Gemmatirosa kalamazoonensis: one gene and its partner. The protein of the gene in region 1 interacts with the protein of each later gene in a pairwise test. Links are inferred from orthologs where the notes say so. Each region holds a gene or a part of one and is shown on either strand. Other genes may lie near its edges. The genes, in order: ccsA and J421_RS13715.

Region 1 (10,776 bases):
GTCGCGCCGCCGCGACCTCGCCGACCTCCTCGTCGGCGTCGCCGGCGACTTCGTGCCGCCGTCGGCGGTGCTGAACGCGCGGTACGTGTGGCGTGTGTTCGTGAAGTGACCATTACGTTCTCCCCATGCCCCTCGACCCCGACAGCTTCCGCAGCGTGCTCGGACGGTTCGCGTCCGGCGTCACCGTCGTCACGACCGTCGACGAGGCGGGGCACGACCACGGCATGACGGTCAGCGCGTTCTGCTCGCTCAGCCTCGAGCCCCCACTCGTGCTCGTGTGCATCGACCGGACGGCATCGATGCACGACCTGCTGCAGCCCGAGCGCGCGTTCGCGGTGAACGTGCTCTCCGCGGGGCAGGAGGCGCTGTCGCGGCGCTTCGCGTCGGGCGACCCGCCGAACCGCTTCGATGGGCTGGGCTACGAGCGCGGCCGCACCGGCGTGCCGCTGCTGCAGGACGTGCTCGCGTGGCTCGAGGCCCGCGTCGAGCGGCGGCACACCGAGGGCGACCACACGATCGTCGTCGGCCGCGTGGAGACCGCCGCCGCGCACCAGGAGCGACCGCTGCTCTACTATCGCGGCGGCTACGCGCAACTTGAACGTTAGGCATGTTGGTGCTGGCCTCCTCTACGCTCCACGCTCCACGCTGGCTTTGGCGCGACTCGTGGCGAGCGTGGAGCGTGGAGCGTGGAGCGTGGAGGGGCCGTGCTAGTTCCCCGCCGCCGGCGCGGTCGCGAGCTGCTCGACGATCCCGCCGTGGACCCGGCGCTCGCCGAGCGGTCGCTGCGCGACGTCGCGCGGTCGAACGCGCTGTTCGGCGGGCGGCGCGCGGTGCTGCGTGCGGTCGACGCGCTGCTCCCCGCCCTCGGCGCCCGCGCGACGCTGCTCGACGTCGGCACGGGGCTTGGCGACATCCCCGCCGCGGCGCAGCGGCTCGCCGCGGGGCGGGGCGTCACGCTCGCGACCGTCGGCGTCGAGTTTCGCCCGTCGCTCGCCGCGGCGAGCCGCGTGCGCACCGACGCGTCGGTGTGCGGCGACGTGCTCGCGCTGCCGCTCGCCGACGGCGCCGTGGACGTCGTGACCTGCTCGCAGCTGCTGCACCACTTCACGGAGGACGATGCCGTGCGCGCGCTGCGCGAGCTCTCGCGCGTCGCCCGCGTCGCGGTCGTCGTCGGCGACCTGCGTCGGAGCTGGCTCGCGGCGTCCCTGTTCTGGCTCGTCTCGTGGCCGCTCGGCTTCCACCGCGTCACGCGCCACGACGGCACGCTCTCCGTGCTGCGTGGGTTCACCGCCGACGAGCTGCGCGCGATGGCCGAGCGCGCGGGGGTGCCGCGGCCCGAGGTGCGCCGGTCGCTCGGCTGGCGGCTCGCCGCGACCTGGCGCGTTGCCCGGGCAACCGAACGGCACCTCGGCGAAAGCCGGGACCCTGGCGCCGCGCCGCGCGCGCGGGCAAGGTAGCCGGCATGACCAGCACGCCCGATCCCGCGCCGACGAGCCAGCCGGAGCGCGCGCCGCGCAAGCCGTACGTGCTCGGGCCCATGCCGCTCGACCGCGTGATGATGACGCTCGACGAGCGCACCGTCGCCGCGCCCGTCGAGCGGATCTTCGCGCTCGCGCGCGACGTCGAGGCGTGGCCGCGTCACCTGCCGCACTATCGCTTCGTGAAGTTCCGCCGCCGCGCGCGTGACGGCGGCGGGCTCGTGGAGATGTCGGCGAACCGCGCGTTCGGGCCGATGCAGTGGCCGACGTGGTGGCTCAGCGAGATGTCGGTCGACGAGCGCGCGCCTGCGGTCCGCTTCCGCCACGTCGACGGCGTGACGACGGGGATGGACGTCGAGTGGAGCTTCCGCCGCGTCGACGGCGGCACGCACGTGCGCATCCTGCACGTGTGGGACGGCCCGGGCTGGCCGGTGATCGGCACGTTCGCCGCCGTCGGCGTCATCGGGCCGGTGTTCGTGCACGGCATCGCCAAGCGGACGCTCGCCGGACTGGCCGCGGTCGCCGAAGGGACGAAGGGCGCTGGATGAAGGGACGAATCGGGCCGCTCGCGCGGTCCGATCAGGGGGGAGGCAGGGGACAGCAACCACGAGGTGCATGTGCAGCGTCGTCGCGTCGTCATCACGGGCATCGGTCCGATCACGCCCATCGGTACATCCGCACGCGGTCTCCGCGACGGCCTGCGCGCCGAGCGCTCGGCGGTGCGCGAGGTCACGCGGTTCGACACGTCGCCGTGGCGCACCCACATCGCGGCGCAGGTCGACGACTTCCACGCCACCGACCATCTCGAGGCGAGGCGCGCGAAGCGGCTCGACCGGTTCGGCCAGTTCTCGGTCGTCGCCGCGCAGCTCGCGCTCGACGACGCGCAGCTTGACATCACGCGCGAGAACCGCGACCGCGTCGGCGCGATGATGGGCAGCGCGCTCGGCGGCATCGGCTTCGCCGAGGAGCAGATGATCAACTTCCTGCAGGAGGGCGTGCGCGCGGTCGATCCGTCGGTCGCGCTCAAGGTCTTCTGCGGCGCGGCGAGCTGCAACATCGCCATCGAGATGGGCGTCACCGGGCCTAACAGCACGAACGCGATGAGCTGCGCGTCGGGCACCATCGCGATCGGCGAGGCGTTCCGTCAGATCCGCGACGGCTACGCCGACGTCATGCTCGCCGGCGGCTCCGAGGCGCCGCTCGCGCCGCTGTCGTTCGGCGCGTTCGCGATCATCCGCGCCATGAGCACGCGCAACGACGATCCGTCGAGCGCGTCGCGCCCGTTCGACCGCGCGCGCGACGGCTTCGTGATGGGCGAGGGCGCCGCGGTGCTGCTGCTCGAGGAGCGCTCGCGCGCGCTCGCCCGCGGCGCGCGGGTGTACGCGGAGCTGGTGGGCTTCGGCACGACGAACGACGCGTATCACATGACCGCGCCGCGCCCCGACGGCACACAGGCCGCGCGCGCCATGCGTCTCGCGCTCAGCGACGCGGACGTGCAGCCGCACGAGGTGCAGTACGTCAACGCGCACGGCAGCTCCACGCCGCTCAACGACCCGACCGAGACGCTCGCGCTGAAGCAGGTCTTCGGCGACCACGCGTCGAGGCTGCGCGTGAGCTCCACGAAGGGCTACTACGGCCACGCGCTCGGCGCGTCGGGCGCGTTCGAGGCGGCGATCAGCGCGTTCGCGCTGCACGACGAGTGGCTGCCGCCGACGGTGAACCTGCAGTGCCCCGACGACGCGTGCGATCTCGACTACCTCCCGGGTCACGGCCGCGACGCGCGGGTCGAGCACGTGCTGTCGAACAGCTTCGGGTTCGGGGGGATCAACGCCGCGTTAGTATTCCGCAGGGCATGAGGGCAGGAGGGCGCGAAGCGAGGGCAGGAGGCCTCGTGCCCTCCTGCGCTCCTGCCCTCCTGCCCTCCCCTCGATCCCCCATCTCGCCCCTGGCCCCCATGAGAGATTCCCTCCGTCACTTCGTCGCGGAGTTCGTCGGCACGTTCGCGCTCGTCTTCGTCGGCGGCGCGGCGCTCATGATGGCGCAGGGCGGCGCGGGATCGCTCGGCACGGTCGCCGCCGCGCACGGGCTGATCCTCGCCGTGATGGTCTCCGCGGTGATGCGCATCTCCGGCCACTTCAACCCGGCCGTCACGCTCGGCTTCCTCGTCACGCGGCGCATCCAGCCGCTCATGGCCGCGGTGTACGTCGTCGCGCAGCTCGTCGGCGCGATGGCGGCCGCGTACCTCCACAAGGCGGTGGTGCCGAGCGACGTGTACGCCGCGGCGCATGGCGGCACGCTGTCCATCGCGTCCACGGTGAGCGGCGGCCAGGCGTTCGGGCTCGAGGCCGTCGCGACGTTCTTCCTCGTGTTCACCGTGTTCGGCACCGCGGTCGACCCGCAGGCGCCGAAGGTCGGCGGCTTCGCCATCGGGCTCACGGTGGCGGCGGACATCCTCGCCATCGGCCCGATGACGGGCGCCGCGATGAACCCGGCGCGCGCGTTCGGGCCCGCCGTCGCGTTCGGTCAGTGGGAGGGGCAGCTCATCTACTGGGTCGCCCCCATCGTGGGCGGTGTGGTCGCGGCGCTGCTCTACGACCAGCTCTTCCTCCCGCGCGCGCCCGAGATGCCAGGCAGCGGCGCGGTGCAGCCGGCCAAGGGGCGCGGCGCGCCGCGCGAGCACGCAGTCTGACTCGGAGGACGGTGGCGCGAACGGCGCTGGGCACGGCGCCGGCGGTACGGCGCTGGCGGTGAGGCGCGATGAGGCGAACGACGCCCACGACGCTCGAACCGCGCAGTCCGGCGCCGTGCCGCGGCGTGAGACGGTGTTTGCGCTCCATCGCGCCGTATCGCCCGCGCGGCACCGCCCGCGCGCTCCGCCATGTCCCTGACACCTGCCCGTAAGGTGGCTCGTAGGATCAAGCATGCCTGACGATATATCGAACCGCGCCCGGCCGGCCGACGCCTCGACGGCGCCGCTGCCCATCTCGCAGATGCCGGCCTCCGCCTCCCGGGTGGCGGCGAGCGCGATCGAGGCGGCGCGCGAGCGGACGATCCGGGTGCTCACCGACCGCTTCGCCGACGACACGCTGTCCATCGACCAGTTCGAGGCGCTGCTCGACCGGATGTACAAGGCGAGCACGGTATCGGAGCTCGACGGGCTGCTGAGCGAGGTCGAGTCGCGTCCGATGCACCGCGTCGCCGTCACGCCGTCGTACGCCGAGCCCGCGGCGACGCGGCGCGTGCTCTCGATCATGAGCAACACCGAGCGCAGCGGCCGGTGGGCGATGCCGCGTCAGCTCGAGGTACGCTCGCTCATGAGCTCCATCGTGCTCGATCTGCGCGAGACGCCGCTCCCCGCCGGCGTGTGCGAGATCGACCTGCTCGCCGTGATGGCGAACCTCGAGGTCCTCGTGCCCCCCGGCGTCGTCGTCGAGGACCTCGCGCTCGGCGTCATGGCGAACGTCGAGAATCGGACGTTCGACGATCCCGACGCGCCCATCGACGCCCCGCGCATCCGCATCACGGGCACCGCGATCATGGCGAACGTCGAGATCCGCACGGCGCCCGCCGGGCTGCCGTTCCGCGACGCATGGAAGGAGGCGCGCCGCATGTGGCGGCGGCGCCGGCGCGGCGAGATCTAGCGCCTAACGGATCGTCGACGCCGCGCCGTACTTCGCCTCGTAGCGCTCCATCGACTCGTTGATCAGTCGCAGCGCCGACTCGCTCTTCTCCCATCCGATGATCTCGACGCGCTTGCCCTCGAGGTCCTTGTAGATGTGGAAGAAGTGCTCTACTTCCTTGAGGAAGTGCGCCGGCAGATCCGCGATGTCGAAGTACTCCTGGTGCAGCGGATCGTGGCACGGCACGGCGAGGATCTTGTCGTCCGGCTCCCCCTTGTCGAGCATGCGCAGCACGCCGATCGGCCGCGCGTCGATCTGACAGCCGGGGAACGTGGGCTCCTGTATCCGCACCAGGATGTCCATCGGGTCGCCGTCCTCGTGCAGCGTGCGCGGGATGAACCCGTAGTCGCCGGGATAGTGCACGGCGGAGTAGAGCACGCGGTCGAGCCGGAGCAGGCCGGTCTCCTTGTCCAGCTCGTACTTGTTGCGGCTCTTCGCCGGGATCTCGATGATCGCCGTGACCTGGTCAGGCGGATGCGGTCCGGGCGGGAGGTCGTGCCAAGCGTTGATCATGTAGTCATGATAGCGGCGCCGGGTTGCCGCTGGCACCCGCGCCCTCGGCGCGACGCAGCGCCGCGCGCACGCGCGCCCGCCGCCGCCACAGCGTCACCGCGTACACCGCGTAGACGATCGCCGCCACGGCGTAGGCGGCCTCGTAGTAGCCGGCGTTGCTCGGCGGCATCAGTCCTCTCCCCCGCGCAGCTCGGCCAGGCGGTCCCGATCCACCGCGTAGCGGTAGCGCGCGCGCAGCAGCGCCACGAACAGGAGGAAGAATGCGCCGAACGAGAACAGGAACGTCGTCAGCTGCTCCGGCGGCAGCGACGGCGCGCTCGGCTTCAGCAGGATCGGCTGCGGGTGCAGCGTGCGGAACAGGTACACGCTGAGGTGGATGAACGGCACCAGCAGCCCGGCGAGCACGCCGAGCACGGCGGAGTATCGCGCGCGCTGGCCGCGATCCTCGATCGCGTTGCGCAGCGTCAGGTAGCCGAGCACGATGAGCCACGTGAACAGCGTCAGCGTGAGGCGCGCGTCCCACGTCCACCACGTGCCCCAGATCGGCTTCCCCCACAGCGGCCCGGTGAGCAGCGTCACGGTCATGAACGTGAGCCCCACCTCCGCCGCGCTCTCCGCGACGCGGTCCAGCCGCTCCTCGCGCAGCCACAGGTAGAGCGCGCTCGTCACGGCGAGCAGCGCGAAGCACAGGTACAGCGCGATGAACGCCGACGGCACGTGCACGTAGAAGATCTTCTGCGCCGGCCCCTGCGTCGCCTCGATCGGCGTGAACACGATGGCGCGCACGAGCGCCGCCGCGACGGCGACGACGGCGACGCCGAGCAGGAAGTCGGGGCCGTCGCGCGTGGTGGGCGCGGTGCGCGGCATGGTGGGAAGAGCGGTTGCGGGCTGCGTCATGGGTCGGGTCGCGAGCGTGGGCTCACTCCTCGAGCGTGTACGGGAACGCCAGCGTGCACGCGGTCACGAAGACGATGTCGAACGCGGCGAGCATCTGAAGATAGCCCTGGATCTCGCCGAGCGGCCGGCCGGCGAGCAGCCGCGCGGTGCTGAGCGCCGCCGGGACGACGATCGGCACGAAGAACGGCAGCGCCAGCATCGGCAGCAGCAGCTCCGCCAGCCGCGTGTTCACGGTCATCGCGCTGAACAGCGTCCCCACCGCCACGAGGCCGAGCGTCGCGAGCGCGGCGACGATCGCGAGCCCCGGCAGCGTCGCGCCGTGCAGCAGCGGCAGGTCGTAGAACAGCGCCACCGCGGGGATCGTCACGAGCTGCACGGCGCCGACGAACACCACGTTCGCGAGCGCCTTGCCGGCGAACAGCGCCTCTCTCCCGACTGGGGAAGCCAGCAGGCCGTCGATGGCGCGATCGGCTTCCTCGACGCCGAACGAGCGGTGCAGGCCGAGCAGCCCCGCGAACGTGAAGATGACCCACAGCACGCCGGGCGCCAGGTCGATCGCCGACACCGCCGTGGGATCCCACGAGAAGTGGAACACCGCGACGGCGAGCAGCGCGAACACGATCGCCGCGAAGAACGCGCTGCGGGTGCGGAACTCGATCGTGAGGTCCTTGCGCGCCACGAGCCACGCGGTGCCGAGAAAGCTCACGCCGTCCCCGTGACGAGCGCGCGGTACGCGTCCGCGAACGCCGCCGCGTCGACGCCGGCGCGCGCCTCGACGCGCACGAGCCGACCGGCGAGCATCACCCCGACGCGCGTGCCGAGCGCGAGCCCCTCGGCCAGGTTGTGCGTCACGAGCACGAGCGCCGCGCCGTGCGCCTTCAGCGCGCCGATGGCGTCGGTGAGCGCGCGCGCGCGCCGACCTCGTCGAGCCCCGTGAACGGCTCGTCGAGCAGCACGATGCTGGGCTGGTGCACCATCGCCCGCGCGATGGAGACGCGCTGCTGCAGCCCGCGACTGAGTCGACGTACCGGCGTGTTCGCGCGGTCGGCCACGCGCATGCGCTCGAGCGACGCCATCGCGGCGCGCGCCGGATCGGGCACGCCGTAGAGCCGCGCCGCGAACTCCACGTTCTCGCGCGCACTGAGCGCGGCGTAGAGAAGGCTGTGGTGCGAGATGAGCCCCACGCGCGCCCGCACCGCCGGCGCCGCGTCGCGGTCCAACGACACCCCGCCGATGCGCGCGGTGCCGCGCGTGGGGCGCAGCAGCCCCGCGAGCATGCGCAGCAGCGTCGTCTTCCCCGCCCCGTTCGGCCCGAACAGCGCGAGACATTCGCCGCCGCCGAGCGCGAAGCTCACGTCGTCCACCGCGCGCCGACCGGCGCCGAACGCGCGCGTGAGCCCCACCGCCTCCACGACGGGCGTGGCGACGGCGGCGGCGCGTTCGCTCTCGGGGACGGCTTCCGGCGCGGCGGTCATGGCACGAACGGTAACCGGCCCGTCGCCGCGGCGCACTCTTGCGCGGCTCGTCGACCGCTGCCTCCTTGCGCGCATGTCATCCGCCGACTCCTTCGAGCCGGTCGCGCGACGGTCGCGAACGCGCCGTCGCGGCTGCGGCTGCATGCCCTTCTTCGTGCTATGCGCGGTGCTCGTGCTCGGACCGTCGCTCTGGCTCGACGCGAACGGGCACGTGTCGCGCGCGCGCGTGGAGCGGAAGCGCGAGGACGTCCGCATCGCCTCCGACGGCGCCTGGACCCGCGCGTTCCTGCTCGACGTCGCCCCCGCTGGCGAGACGTCGCCGATCACGCCGACGGTGAGCGTCGACGAGGCGCGCTACGACCGGCTGCGCGTCGGCGACACGGTGCGCGTCCGCACCGTCGCGTGCTGCCCGATCTTCGCGCGGCTCGCCGATCGCAGCACGCTGGACTGGATGCGCGACCTCGCACCGATGGTGCTGCACGGCGGGCGCTGGGTGATCTGGCTCGTCGGCGGCATCGCGGTCCTCGCGTTCGCCGGCCGGCGCGGCACGGCCTTCCTGCTCGCGGCGGCCGTCGCATGGGGCGTCGCCGCGCTCGCGCTGGACCGCGCGACGCCGGGCCCGCTGCCTAACGACGGGCCGCTGCGGGCCGCGGCGCGCGTGCACGCCGTGCGCACGGTGGAGTACGCGCTGTCGACGAGCCGGCGCGACGACTTCGAGCTCCCGCAGCCGTACGACGTCGCGGAGCTCGCGTTCGTCCCCGCCCCCGGCGCCGACACGGTCGTCGCCGTTGACGCCGTGGACGACGGCACCATGCCGCAGCTCGTCATGGGCGGCACGGTGCCGGTGCGCTTCGACCCCGCTCGGCCGCGCGCCGCGACCATCGACGGCGGCGACCGGAGCTACGTCGACCGCAATCGTCCGCTGTTCATCGCGATCGTCGGCGGGGTGTTCGCGCTGGCGACGCTCATCGGGCTGATCCTCACCCGCAAGCAGCCGCGGCGCCGCCGGCGCTGATCCGCCGGGCACCGCTCCACGTACGCGTTTCTATGGGACTGAAGAAGGACTCAAGGAGGACTGAAGAAGGAGAACACCAACAGAGTTGTTGGTCCTTGTTCAGTCCTCCTTCAGTCCTTCTTCAGTCCAACGAACAGTCGTACGTGGAGTCACGCCCGCAGATCCACGTCCTTCGTCTCGCGCACGAACAGCGCGCCGACCACGAACGTCACGGCGGCGATCACGATCGGGTACCACAGCCCCGAGTACATGTCGCCCGTCGCCGCCACGATCGCGAACGCCGTCGTCGGCAGGAAGCCGCCGAACCACCCGTTGCCGATGTGATACGGCAGCGACATCGACGTGTAGCGGATGCGCGTCGGGAACATCTCCACGAGCATCGCCGCGATCGGGCCGTACACCATCGTCACGTACAGCACGAGCACGAACAGGATGGCGACCACCATGCCGCGGTTCGTGCGCGCCGGATCCGCCTTCGCGGGGTAGCCCGCCGCCTTCAGCGTGGCGCCGAGCGTGGAGTCGAACGCCGCGCCGCGCGCCTTCGCGTCCGGCGCCGCGGCGTCGTACGACGGGATCACCGCCCCGCCGACGTGCACGGCGGGCGGCGCGTCGAACTCCGCCGCGTTGTGGTACGGCACGCCCGCCTTCACGAGCGCCGTCTTCGCGACGTCGCACGGCGACGTGAACTTGCTCTTCCCCACGGGATCGAACTGCACCGAGCACGACGCGGGATCCGCGGTCACCGTCACCGGCGCGCGCTGCTGCGCCGCCTCCAGCGCGGGGTTCGCGTAGTGCGTGAGCGCGCGGAACAGCGGGAAGTACGTGAGCGCCGCGAGCAGGCACCCGCCGAGGATGATCGGCTTGCGGCCGATGCGGTCGGACAGCGAGCCGAACACGATGAAGAACGGAGTGCCTAACAGCAGCGCCGCCGCCATCATGAGGTTCGCCGTCTGCCCGTCCACCTTGAGCGACTGCGTGAGGAAGAACAGCGCGTAGAACTGCCCCGCGTACCACACCACCGCCTGCCCCATCACGAGGCCGAACAGCGCGAGCAGCACGACGCGCAGGTTCGGCCAGCGGCCGAACGAGTCGCGCAGCGGCTGCTTCGAGTGCTTGCCCTCGGCCTTCATGGCCTGGAACACCGGGCTCTCGTTCAGCCGCAGGCGGATCCACACCGACACGCCCAGGAGCACGAGCGACACGAGGAACGGGATGCGCCAGCCCCACGCCTCGAACGCCTCGGTGCCGAGCGCGAGGCGGCAGCCGAGGATCACGAGCAGCGAGAGAAAGAGCCCGAGCGTCGCCGTCGTCTGGATCCACGCCGTGTACTGCCCGCGTTTGCCGTTCGGCGCGTGCTCCGCGACGTAGGTCGCCGCCCCACCATACTCGCCGCCGAGCGCGAGCCCCTGCAGCAGGCGCAGGGAGATCAGCGTCACCGGGGCCGCCACGCCGATCGACGCGTACCCCGGCAGCACGCCGACGAGGAACGTCGACACGCCCATGATGAGGATCGTGACGAGGAACGTGTACTTCCGCCCCACGAGATCTCCCAGCCGCCCGAAGATCAGCGCGCCGAACGGCCGCACCGCGAACCCCGCGGCGAACGCGAGCAGCGCGAAGATGAACGCCGCCGTCGGGTTCACGCCGGAGAAGAACTGCTTCGAGATGATCGCCGCGAGCGATCCGTACAGGTAGAAGTCGTACCACTCGAACATCGT
Region 2 (10,777 bases), 1.7 Mb from region 1 along the record:
GACCTGGTCCATGCGATTCGCGAACCAGGCGGACATGATCACGTTCACCGCGCCGACGGTGGCGATGGCGAGGAAGCTCACCTGCCGCGTCATCGACGCGAACGCGAGCCGCGTGACGGCCAGGAGCTGGCGGCCGCGCGATGCCGCACCGCTCACGCCGGCCCACGCCGTCGCCAGTCGCTCGGCCGCCGCGTGCGCCGCGCGCGAGCCGATCGTGATCCCTGGACGATCGTCGCCGCCGAGGCCACCGGGCACGCCGGCGACGGCGAGCTTCGGGTGCCGCCAGCGCAGCCCGAGCGACGCCGGCTGCGCGCGGAAGCGGAACGCGCCCAGCGTGAGCGCGACGAGCCCACCGGACACGGCGAGCCACGCGAGCCGGTTCCACAGGACGAATCCGGAGAGCGGCACGAGCAGCGTGTTCTTGTCGGCCACCGTCCAGTAGCGCGTGGCGAGCGTGAACGGCTGGATGCCGAACGGATCGAGCAGGGCGCCGATCCAGTCGTTGCGCAGGTCGCGCGTGAGCTGCCCCGTGACCGACCACGCGACGAGGAGGAAGATCCCCATCGTGTAGACGACGAACTGGTTGCGCGTGAGCGCGCCCGCCGCGAAGAACGCCGCGCTGATGAACAGCACGTTGGTCAGGCCTAACAGCAGGAACGGGTGCAGGTAGTTCGCGAGGTGGATCGGCAGCATCTTGTCGTGGTCGATCCACGGCATCACGCTGCCGACGAGCGCGCCGAGCGGGATCGCGAGATACACGACGAGCATGGCGACGAACGCGCCGCCGAACCGGCCGGCGAGGTAGCCCACTCGACTGATGCGCGTCGTGAACAGCAGCTCGTGCGTGCGGGTCTGGAAGTCGCGCAGGATCGACGTGCCGACGAGCGCCGAGGTGATGACCTGGCCGATGGCGGTGAGGATGATCGTCGTGTTCGCGAGCACCCACGGTGCGTTCTTCAGCACCTTGCCGCGGCCGCCGCCGATCTCCACCGCGTCGGACGACAGGAAGCCGAACGCGAGCAGGAACAGGATCGCGAAGTACAGCCACGTCGCGGGGCGGCGCAGCTGATACCGGATCTCGAAGAAGAGAATCTGTCGCAGCACGGGCGCCTCCCGTCAGACGGACTGCAGGGCGGGGGCGTCGGCGCTCGGCGAGCCCGACGCACCGTCGATCGTGCCGCCGGCGAGCGTGTGGAAGTACACGTCCTCGAGATCCGGATCGACCGGCACCCAGCGCGGATCGGGGCACGCATCGGCGAAGACGTGCACCACCGGCCGTCCGGCGACGAGTCGCACCGAGATCACCTCGTGCGTCGCCCGGGTCGCCTCCAGCTCGTCGCGCGACATCTCGCGCCGCCAGATGCGCCCCGCCACGCCGGCGAGCACCTGCGTCGGCTCGCCGGCGAGCACGACGCGCCCGCGGTTGATGATCGCCATCCGCGGGCACAGCTCGCGCACGTCGTCGACGATGTGCGTCGACAGGATCACGATGCGCTCCTGTCCGATCTCGGCGAGCAGGTTGAGGAAGCGGTAGCGCTCCGACGGATCGAGTCCCGCCGTCGGCTCGTCGACGATGATGAGCCGCGGGTCGCCGGCGAGCGCGATGGCGATCCCGAGTCGCTGCTTCATGCCGCCCGAGAAGCCGCCGACCGCCTTCTTGCGCGCGTCGGCGAGATTCACCTGCTCGAGCAGCGCGTCGACGACTCGGCGGCGCGCCTTCGATTCCGTTAGGCCCTTCAGCGTGGCGAAGTGGTCGAGCACCATCTCCGCCGAGAGATTCGGGTAGAGCCCGAACTCCTGCGGCAGGTAGCCGAGCAGCCGCCGCACGGCGTCCGCGGACTTCAGGACGTCGAGGTCGCCGAGCGTGATGGTGCCGGTGTCGGGCTGCTGGAGCGTCGCGATCGTGCGCATGAGCGACGACTTGCCCGCGCCGTTGGGGCCGAGGAGCCCGAACATCCCGGGCGGGATGCTGAGCGACACGTCGTCGAGCGCGCGGACGCCGTTCGGATAGGTCTTCGACAGGTGGCGGATCTCGAGCTGCACGGGGCGCTCCGGGGCGAAGAAGGGTGGGACCGCCACGATGCGGCCTGGAGCTCGTTCCGGCAACGGCGACGGCGCGGGGGCATGCCCGCCGGGCGCGGTCCACGGCGAAACGTGGCCGCCTAACGGAATGCGCGCGGCGCGAGGTCCGGGATCGCGACGTCGTCCGGCGCTGGGCGGAGCCGCACTACTGGGCGCCGTTCGTGCTGACCGGCGGTCGCCGAGCGCCGAAATGACGATGGACCGACTCGCCGTCATCGGTGAGATGATGCGAGCCCACGCCATCGTCCCCCGTCGCCCCGCCACACGATGTCGCCCAACAGCCATCTCACCGGTCTGCAGCTCCTCGACGTCGGCGGCTCGGCGAGCGCCGACGCGCGCACACATCTCGCCGCGTGCCCCGTGTCGTGCGCGGCTCGACGCGGCGCGCCGGCGCGACGCGGCGCTCGCGCACGCCCTGCGCGCCCTCGAGGACCGGTCGCCCGGACGGAGCCGCGCCGAGGAGGACGCGCGCCTGCACACGATCATCGACCGCATGCTGACCAGCCTGCGCGCGGCGGCGAGCGCCGGCGCGTCGCCGCCGTCCGCGATGACCACCGCGCGCACGGGCGAGGGCCCCCGGGGGTTCCACCCCGGCCCGCGGAGCTGGGTGATCCTCGGCGCGCCGGGGCTGGCGCGTTAGGCGGCGCGGCCCGCGCGGGGAACCGGACGTGATGGATCGGGTTACTCTCCGGGTCCGCTCGTCGAATCCCCGGTCGCCATGTCACGCCGTCTCCCGATCTCCGCCGCGCTCGAGTCGCACCGCGCCGCGCTCGCGGCCTGCCGCCGCTGCACGCTCCCGCCCGACGTCCGCCCCGTCGTCTCCCACGCCCGCGAACCGCGCATCGTGCTCGTCGGCCAGGCGCCCGGCCGGGCCGAGGTCTCGAACGGACGCGCGTTCTCGGGGCGCGCGGGGAAGACGCTGTTCCGGTGGTTCGAGCGCGCCGGGTTCACCGAGGACGTTGTGCGCGAGCACGTCTACATCGCGGCCGTCACGCGGTGCTTTCCCGGCGCCCATCCCTCCGGCCGCGGCGACCGCGTGCCGAACCCGTCGGAGCGGACCGCGTGCGCGGGGTGGCTCGACGCGGAGCTGCGGATCATCCGGCCGGAGCTGATCATCCCCGTCGGCCGGCTGGCGATGGACCGCTTCTTCGGGCCGCGCCCGCTCGACGCGCTCGTCGGGCGCGAGCACGAGGTTGCGTATGACGGGGGGCGCGCCGTCGCCGTGCCCCTGCCGCATCCCTCCGGCGCGAGCTCCTGGGTGCACGCGGCGGAGCACCAGGCGCTGCTGCAGCGCGCGCTCGAGCTGCTCGCCGTGCGCTTCGCCGCGCTCGGCATCGGCGAGGGCGTGCGGAGCGCCGCGTGACGCGGTGCTCGGCGCTCGTCGCGCTGCTGCTCGCCGCTGCCCCCGTTGCGGCCCAGCCGCCGCGCGATTCCACCCGCGCCGTCCGACCCGTGCTCCCTCCCGACCGATGGCTCGGCGCCGACAAGGCGAAGCACTTCTTCATGGCCGGGTTCACGGCGGCCGCGGGCTTCTCGGCAGCGCGGCTCGCGGGGCTCGACCGGCGGCCGGCGCTCGGAATGGCCGCCGGGCTCGCGGCGACGATCTCCATGGGGAAGGAAGTTCGCGACCGGCGCGTCACGGGACGGTTCAGCGCGCGCGACCTCGTCGCCGACGCCCTCGGGGCCGCGGCGTACGCGGCGCTGCTCGCGCGGACGGCGCGATGACCCGCCGTGACCGCCCGCATCGCATTATGCCGCATGGTATTATTGTGGTAGTCGGCCGTCCCGGTCGGACACTCCAGCAGGACACGCATTCGTGAAAGCGCGGACCAAGTTTCTCATCGGGGGCCTGCTGGTCCTCGGCAGTGCCGGCTTCCTCATGGCCAGCTCCATCAAGGAGACCGGCCAGTACTACCTCACGCCCGGCGAGCTCGCGGCGAAGGTTTCCCGCGACCCGAGCTTTCGCGAGAGCGGCGTGAAGGTCGGCGCGCGCGTCGTGCCGGGGAGCATCAAGCGCGATCCCGGTGGGCGCTCGCTCACGTTCGACATGACCGACGGCCAGCAGACCTACGCCGTGGCGTACCGCGGCATCGCCCCCGACACGTTCACCGACGGGGTCGACGTCATCGTCGAGGGTCGCCTCGGCTCCGACGGGACGTTCCGGGCCACGACGCTGCTCGCGAAGTGCGCGTCGCGCTACGAGAACGCGCCCGACAAGTACAAGAGCACGCCCGGGTATCAGGCACCCGGCACCCAGCGCGCGCCGGTGCCCGGCGCGCGCGCCTGAGCCGTGGGCTCCGGCATCGCCCCCGGGCTGGTCCTGCTCGGGGAGCTGTCGCTGTGGGTGGCGCTGCTCATGGCCGCGTGGAGCGCGACCGTCTCCTTCGCCGGCGCCACGAACGGTCGGCGTGACCTGATTCACAGCGGCGAGCGGGCGCTGTACGCGACCACGGGCTTCGTGGCGCTCGCCAGCGTCGGCCTGTGGGCGGCGCTCTTCTCGCACGACTTCTCGGTGAAGTTCGTCGCCAGCTACACGAGCGCGAACCTGCCGAAGGTCTACACGTTCACCGCGTTCTGGGCGGGGCAGGCGGGGTCGCTGCTGTTCTGGTGCCTGATCCTCTCCGCGTACGCGGCGACCGCCGTCGCGACCGGGCGCGTGCGCGCGAACCGTGAGCGTGGCGCCGCGGAGCTGCTGCCGTACGTCACGGGCACGCTGAGCGTCGTCACGCTGTTCTTCCTGCTGACGATGTGCTTCGGCGCGAACCCGTTCGAGCGGCTCGACTGGATCCCCGCCGACGGCCGCGGCATGAACCCGCAGCTCCAGAACCCGGGCATGGCGGTCCACCCGCCGATGCTCTACCTGGGGTACGTCGCCACCGCGGTGCCGTTCGCCTACGCGATCGCCGCCCTCGTCACGCGGCGGCTCGACGCCTCGTGGCTCGCGCCGGTGCGCCGCTGGTCGCTCCTGAGCTGGTTCTTCCTGACCATCGGCATCACGCTCGGCATGTGGTGGGCGTACGTCGAGCTCGGGTGGGGCGGCTACTGGGTGTGGGATCCCGTCGAGAACGCGTCGCTGCTGCCGTGGCTCACCGGCACCGCGTTCCTCCACTCGATCATGATCCAGGAGAAGCGCGGCATGCTGCGGAAGTGGAACGTCACGCTCGTCGTGTCGACGTTCCTGCTCGCGATCCTCGGCACGTTCATCACACGCTCCGGCGTCATCCAGAGCGTGCACTCGTTCGCGCAGTCGCCGGTGGGCAACTGGTTCGCCGGCTTCCTCGCGCTCAGCATCGCGACCACCGGGTACCTCGTCGCGACGCGCCTCCGCGACCTCAAGGCACACGCGGAGCTGGAGAGCATGCTGAGCCGCGAGGCGGCGTTCCTCTACAACAACGTCGCCCTCGTCGGCATCGCGTTCTCGGTGCTGTGGGGCACGCTGTTCCCGATCATCTCCGAGGCGGTGCGCGGCGAGAAGATCACGGTCGGGCCGCCGTTCTTCAACACGGTGAACGTCCCGTTAGGCCTGCTGCTGCTCGCGCTCACCGGCATCGGGCCGCTCATCGCGTGGCGGCGGGCGTCGGTGGCGAACCTGCGGCGCCAGTTCACCGTGCCCGGAGCCATCGGCCTCGTCACCGGCGCGGTGCTCGTCGCCGCCGGCATGCGCGACTTCTACGCCGTGGTCTGCTACACGCTCGCCGCGTTCGTGCTCGGCACCATCCTGCAGGAGTTTCAGAAGGGGGTCGCGGCGCGCATGCGCATGCACGGCGAGGCCCCGCCGCGCGCGTTCGTGCGGCTCGTCGCGCGCAACCGGCGGCGCTACGGCGGCTACGTGGTGCACTTCGGCATGATCACCATGTTCGCCGCGTTCGCCGGCCTCGCGTTCAAGAAGGAGATGGACGTCACGCTGAAGCCGGGCGAGAGCTACGCGACCGTCGACCCGTGGGGGCACCGCTGGCGCTTCACGAGCACCGGCGCGTCGCAGTACAAGGCGCTCAACCGCTACGTCACCGCGATCTCGCTCGAGACGGAGCGCGACGGCCAGCCGATGGGGATCATCACGAGCGAGAAGCGGCAGCACGTCGACAGCCGCGACCAGCCCACGTTCGAGCCGTCCACCGAGGTCGGCATCCGGGCGTCGCTGAAGCAGGACGTGTACGTCGTCCTCGCCGGCGTCACGCAGAGCGAGACGGCCGAGCTGCGCATCCAGTTCAACCCGCTCGTCGAGTGGGTGTGGATCGGCGGCCTCTTCATGGCGATCGGTGGGCTGATCGTGATGTGGCCGCAGGCGGAGCGCAAGCGCTCGCAGAGCGGCTACGTCGCCGTGCTGCCGCCGGAGCACGTCGAGCTGCCGCGGCCGCTCGTCGCGCCCGAGCCGGTGCCCGCCGGCGCGAACCTCCGCGCGACGTGACGCGCACGATGTCCATGCATCGCCGACAGTTCGTCGCCGCGGCCGTGTCGTTGGCGGCCGGTCGCCGCTTGCTGGCGCAGGGCGAGGTGCAGGGCACCTCGTCGGACACGACGCAGTCGCAGTCCGCGGCGTCCAACATGGTGATGAACCAGAGCGCGATCCGTCCCGTGCGCCTGCCGGTGAAGCCGGGCGCGCGGCCCGTGCTCACGACGCAGCAGCGCGACGATCTGGAGCACCGCATCCACTGTCAGTGCGGCTGCACGCTCGACGTCTTCACCTGCCGCACGACCGACTTCTCGTGCTCCGTGTCGCCCGCCATGCACGGCGACGTGCAGCGCCTCGTCGAGGGCGGCTACTCGGCCGACGAGATCGTCGCCGCGTTCACCGACGTGTACGGCGAGCGCGTGCTGATGGTGCCGAAGAAGGAAGGCTTCAACTGGGCGGGCTACGTGGCGCCGTTCGTCGCCATCGGCACCGCGGGCGCCGTGGTGGCCACCACGCTTCGGCGGTGGCGCGCGCGCGCCGCCGTCGTCACGCCCGCGTCGCGCGGCGACGTCCAGGCGGACGTCGACGCCACGCCCGAGGAGCTCGCGCGCCTCGACGCCGCGGTGCGCGCGGAGGAAGCCTGATGGCGCTCCCCGATGGCGTCATCGCGCTCGGCGCGGGCACCGTGCTCGCGCTGGGCGCCGCGGCGCTCGTGCTCGGCCCGCTGCTGCGCGACGAGACCGACGCACCGCGCGCGCGGCGTCCGGTACCGTCGCGCGCGAGGGAGGCGACCACCGGCGCCGTCGACGCGCTGCGCGAGATCGAGTTCGACCGCGCGACGGGCAAGCTCTCCGACGCGGACTACGATGCGCTGAAGGCGACGTACACCCGCGAGGCGCTCGCCGAGCTGCGCGCCCGCGACGCCGCCGCGGCGTTAGGCACTCGCGCGGCCGCCGCCGCTTCGGACGACATCGTGGAGCGCACGATCCGTCGCTATCGCGCCTCGTCCGCCCACGCCGCGGTCTGCCCGGTCGACGGCCCGCGCCCGGAGGCGGACGCGGTGTTCTGCTCCGCGTGCGGCCGCTACCTGCCGGCGGTCTGTCCGCGCTGCGGCGCGGCGTGCGACCAGCCGGAGCAGCGGTTCTGCGGCGCGTGCGGCGTGCCGCTCGACGCGGCCGCGGCCTGACGCGTCAGGGCGCGACGATCTCCTCGTCGCGCCCCTCGCCCGTCTCGCGGGCGATCCAGCCGAGGTACTTCTCGAGCCCCGCCGCTACGGGGAGCGCGAGCAGCTCCGGCACCTTGTACGGGTGCAGCTCGGCGAACACGGTCGCGAGGTCGCCGAGCCGGCCGGCCGCGCTCTTCAGCAGCACGACGACCTCGCGCTCGTCGGCGAGCTGGCCCTCCCAGCGATAGAGCGAGCGGGCGCCGGGGAGGATCGTGCCGCAGGCGACGAGGCGCCGATCGAGCAGCGCGCGCACGAACGCGACTGCCTCGTCCTCGGAGGCGAGCGTGGTGAGAACGACGGTGGCGTCGGAAGACATGCCGTAATTCTAGCCGAGTCAACCTTCCGGGCGCAGCCAGCGTCTAACGCGGAACGATCGAGCGATCCATCCAACGATCTATCAGCGCGTGCTATCGCGGCGCGCGATATTTCTACATTGTAGAAGCCATGGCACCGTCCGAGCCCCGCCTCCCGCGACTGCCGCTCGTCCTGCTCGGCGCGCTCCTCCCGCGCGCGGAGCGCGACGAGCTGCTCGCCGATGTCGTCGAGGAGTTCGGCGAGCGGTCGCGCGCCGCCGGCACGCCGGCGGCGCGGCGGTGGCTGTGGGCGCAGCTCGTCGGCTCCGCGCCGGCCGTGCTGCGCTGGAGATGGTGGCGCGGGTGGACCGGCTTCGAGCCCCGCGCGAACGCGTACCGCCCCGGAGGGCCCATGCTCAAGAGCTGGATCTCGGACGCTCGCTACGCGGCGCGCCGCCTGCGCGCGCGCCCCGGCTACACCGTCCTCGCCGTGCTCACGCTCGCCCTCGGCGTCGGCGGCACCGCCGCCGTGTACGGCGTCGCGCGCGGGCTGCTGTTCGACCCGCTCCCGTACGCGAACGCGCCCGAGCTGGCGACGTTCTGGTCGACGTTCTCGTGGAGCGAGGAGGAGTTCTCGTACCTCCGCGGCCGCTTCCCGGGCTTCCGCCAGGTCGCCGCCTACCGCAACCGGGACGTGACGCTGCGCGTGGGCGACGCGCCGGCGCGCTTCGTTCCCGGCATCGCCGCGTCGGCCGAGCTGTTCGACGTGCTCGGCGCGCGCCCCGCGCTCGGCCGCCCGCTCCGCGCCGGCGACGATGCGTTGGGCACGGCGCCGGTCGCGGTGCTCAGCGACGGTCTGTGGCGCGAGCTCGGGGCCGACCCGTCGATCGTCGGCCGGAGCCTCGTCCTCGACGGCGCGCCGACGACGGTCGTCGGCGTGATGCCGCGGGGCTTCTGGTTTCCCGACCCCTCGGTACGCGTGTGGACCTCGACGCCGATGCGCCCGGACAACGGCGCCGGCAACTACACGCTCGTGGGTCGCGTCGCGCCCGGCCTCGACCCCGGCAACATGGGTCCCTACGTCGCGCGGCTCACCGCGATGCTCGGCGAGCGGTTCCACTATCCCGAGAAGTGGGACAAGACGAAGAACGCGAGGGTGACGCCCATCCGCGAGTCGATGACCGGCACGATGCGTCCGGCGCTGCTCGCCACGCTCGGCGCGATGGGGCTCATCCTGCTCATCGCCTGCGCCAACGTGGCCGCGCTCATGCTCGGCCAGGTCGACGCGCGCTTCACGGAGCTCGCGGTGCGCTCGGCGCTCGGCGCGAACCAGCGTCGTCTCACGCAGCAGCTCGTGGTCGAGGCGCTGCTCATCGCGATCGCGGCGGGCGCGCTGGGCGCGGGGCTGGCCGCCGGCGGCTTCCGGGTGCTGGCGCACGCGCTGCCGTTAGGCGCCTGGGGCGAGACGGTCTCTCCCGACTGGCGCGTCTTCGTGGCGGCGCTCGGTCTCGCGATCGCCGCGGCGCTGCTCGTCGTCGCCGTGCCCACGGTCTCGCTGTGGCGCGGCGACCTGCGCGGGGTGCTGGGACGCGCGCGCACCGGGGGGCTCGAGGGGCGCGGCGGTCGGCTGGAGAACGGCCTCGTCGTGGCCGAGGTGGCGCTGGCGGTGCTCATCGCGTCAGGGGCCGCGCTGCTCGTGCGCAGCGTGGGCAACCTCTACGCGCTCGACCCGGGCCTCCGCGCCGAGCAGGTCGCCGTCGTCGACGTGGTCGCGCCCAACGATATCGGCGGCGTCGCGCAGTGGCGCGCCGTCGATGAGGTGGTGACCGCGCTGCACGCACTCCCCGGCGTGCGCGCCGTCGCCGCGACCACGCAGCTCCCGCTTCGCGGCGGCAGCGACAGCTACGGCTTCACCATCGAGGGGCTGAAGGACACGGACGACGGTTCGACGACGTACATGCGCATTGTGACGCAGGAGTACTTCGCCGCGCTGGGGATCCGCCGGCTCACCGGGCGCACGTTCGAGCTCACGGACCGTCGCGCCGCGGACAGCGTCCGCGCGGAGACGCAGCGCGGCGAGCGCCGCGACAGCACGCCCCCCGAGCGTGTGGTCGTCATCAACCAGGCGCTGGCGAAGAAGTACTTCCGCGGCGAGAGCCCGATCGGCCGGCGCATGGGCGGCACGTTCCGCGGCGCGGAGCGCATCATCGGCGTGGTCGTCGACGTCGCCGAGGGCAAGCTCACCGACGCGCCCGAGCCCGCGCGCTACTTCCTGGCCGACGAGGTGCCCATGCGCCACGGCACGTACACGCTCGCGCTCCGCGTCTCGCCCGGCATCGACCCCACGTCGGTCCTCGACGCGGCGCGCCGGACGGTGTCGCGTCTCGCGCCCGGGTTCGCGGTGCAGGAGCTCACCACGATGCAGCGCGTGCTCGATCGTGCCGTCGGCCCCGCGCGGCAGGTGATGACGCTGCTGTCGCTGCTCACCGGGCTCGCGCTCGTGCTGGGCGCCATCGGCATCTACGGCGTCATCGCGCACTTCGCCGCGCGCCGTCGGCGCGACTGGGCCATCCGCGTCGCGCTCGGCCTGCCCGGCGGGCGCGTGGTGGCGCGCGTGCTCGGCCACGGTACCGCGCTCGTCGCCGTCGGCATCGTCATCGGTGTCGCCGCCGCGTCGGTCCTCGCGCGCCTGCTCTCGGCGCTGTTGTTCGGCGTGAGCGCGTTCGACCCGCTCGCGCTGGCCGGCGCCGGCGTCGCGCTGCTCGTCGTCGGGTTCCTCGCCGC

What was found.
Region 2: the proteins of ccsA (region 1) and J421_RS13715 interact in binary tests that used the Escherichia coli proteins (3 or more experiments, as listed by UniProt). The link is inferred for Gemmatirosa kalamazoonensis from one-to-one orthologs.

What each region holds. Positions count from the first base shown.
Region 1 is NZ_CP007128.1:4,877,347-4,888,122, forward strand. The notes cover bases 4,705-7,480. They hold ccsA (cytochrome c biogenesis protein CcsA), read right to left. Parts: upstream 6,569-7,480; coding sequence 5,840-6,568; downstream 4,705-5,839. Other genes in these bases: J421_RS21120 (DUF1707 domain-containing protein), read left to right, coding at 4,705-5,119; J421_RS21125 (inorganic diphosphatase), read right to left, coding at 5,123-5,668; J421_RS32950 (hypothetical protein), read right to left, coding at 5,676-5,840; J421_RS21135 (heme exporter protein CcmB), read right to left, coding at 6,591-7,274; J421_RS32955 (hypothetical protein), read right to left, coding at 7,271-7,420. Also shown: J421_RS21090 (NAD(P)/FAD-dependent oxidoreductase), read left to right, coding at 1-109; J421_RS21095 (flavin reductase family protein), read left to right, coding at 126-605; J421_RS21100 (methyltransferase domain-containing protein), read left to right, coding at 705-1,457; J421_RS21105 (SRPBCC family protein), read left to right, coding at 1,463-2,026; fabF (beta-ketoacyl-ACP synthase II), read left to right, coding at 2,096-3,334; J421_RS21115 (MIP/aquaporin family protein), read left to right, coding at 3,433-4,167; more of J421_RS21120, read left to right, coding at 4,400-4,704; more of J421_RS21140, read right to left, coding at 7,481-8,043; J421_RS21145 (DUF3592 domain-containing protein), read left to right, coding at 8,186-9,058; J421_RS21150 (MFS transporter), read right to left, coding at 9,208-10,773. UniProt on the Escherichia coli protein: Required for the export of heme to the periplasm for the biogenesis of c-type cytochromes.
Region 2 is NZ_CP007128.1:3,191,782-3,202,558, forward strand. Bases 2,857-5,633 are described here. They hold J421_RS13715 (cytochrome c maturation protein CcmE), read left to right. Parts: upstream 2,857-3,898; coding sequence 3,899-4,369; downstream 4,370-5,633. Other genes in these bases: J421_RS13705 (uracil-DNA glycosylase family protein), read left to right, coding at 2,857-3,445; J421_RS13710 (YfiM family lipoprotein), read left to right, coding at 3,442-3,807; J421_RS13720 (heme lyase CcmF/NrfE family subunit), read left to right, coding at 4,373-5,633. In the rest of the region: J421_RS13690 (ABC transporter permease/M1 family aminopeptidase), read right to left, coding at 1-1,104; J421_RS13695 (ABC transporter ATP-binding protein), read right to left, coding at 1,117-2,043; J421_RS32790 (hypothetical protein), read left to right, coding at 2,576-2,722; more of J421_RS13705, read left to right, coding at 2,801-2,856; more of J421_RS13720, read left to right, coding at 5,634-6,490; J421_RS13725 (cytochrome c-type biogenesis protein CcmH), read left to right, coding at 6,505-7,119; J421_RS13730 (zinc ribbon domain-containing protein), read left to right, coding at 7,119-7,661; divalent-cation tolerance protein CutA, read right to left, coding at 7,666-8,016; J421_RS13740 (ADOP family duplicated permease), read left to right, coding at 8,145-10,777. UniProt on the Escherichia coli protein: Heme chaperone required for the biogenesis of c-type cytochromes. Transiently binds heme delivered by CcmC and transfers the heme to apo-cytochromes in a process facilitated by CcmF and CcmH.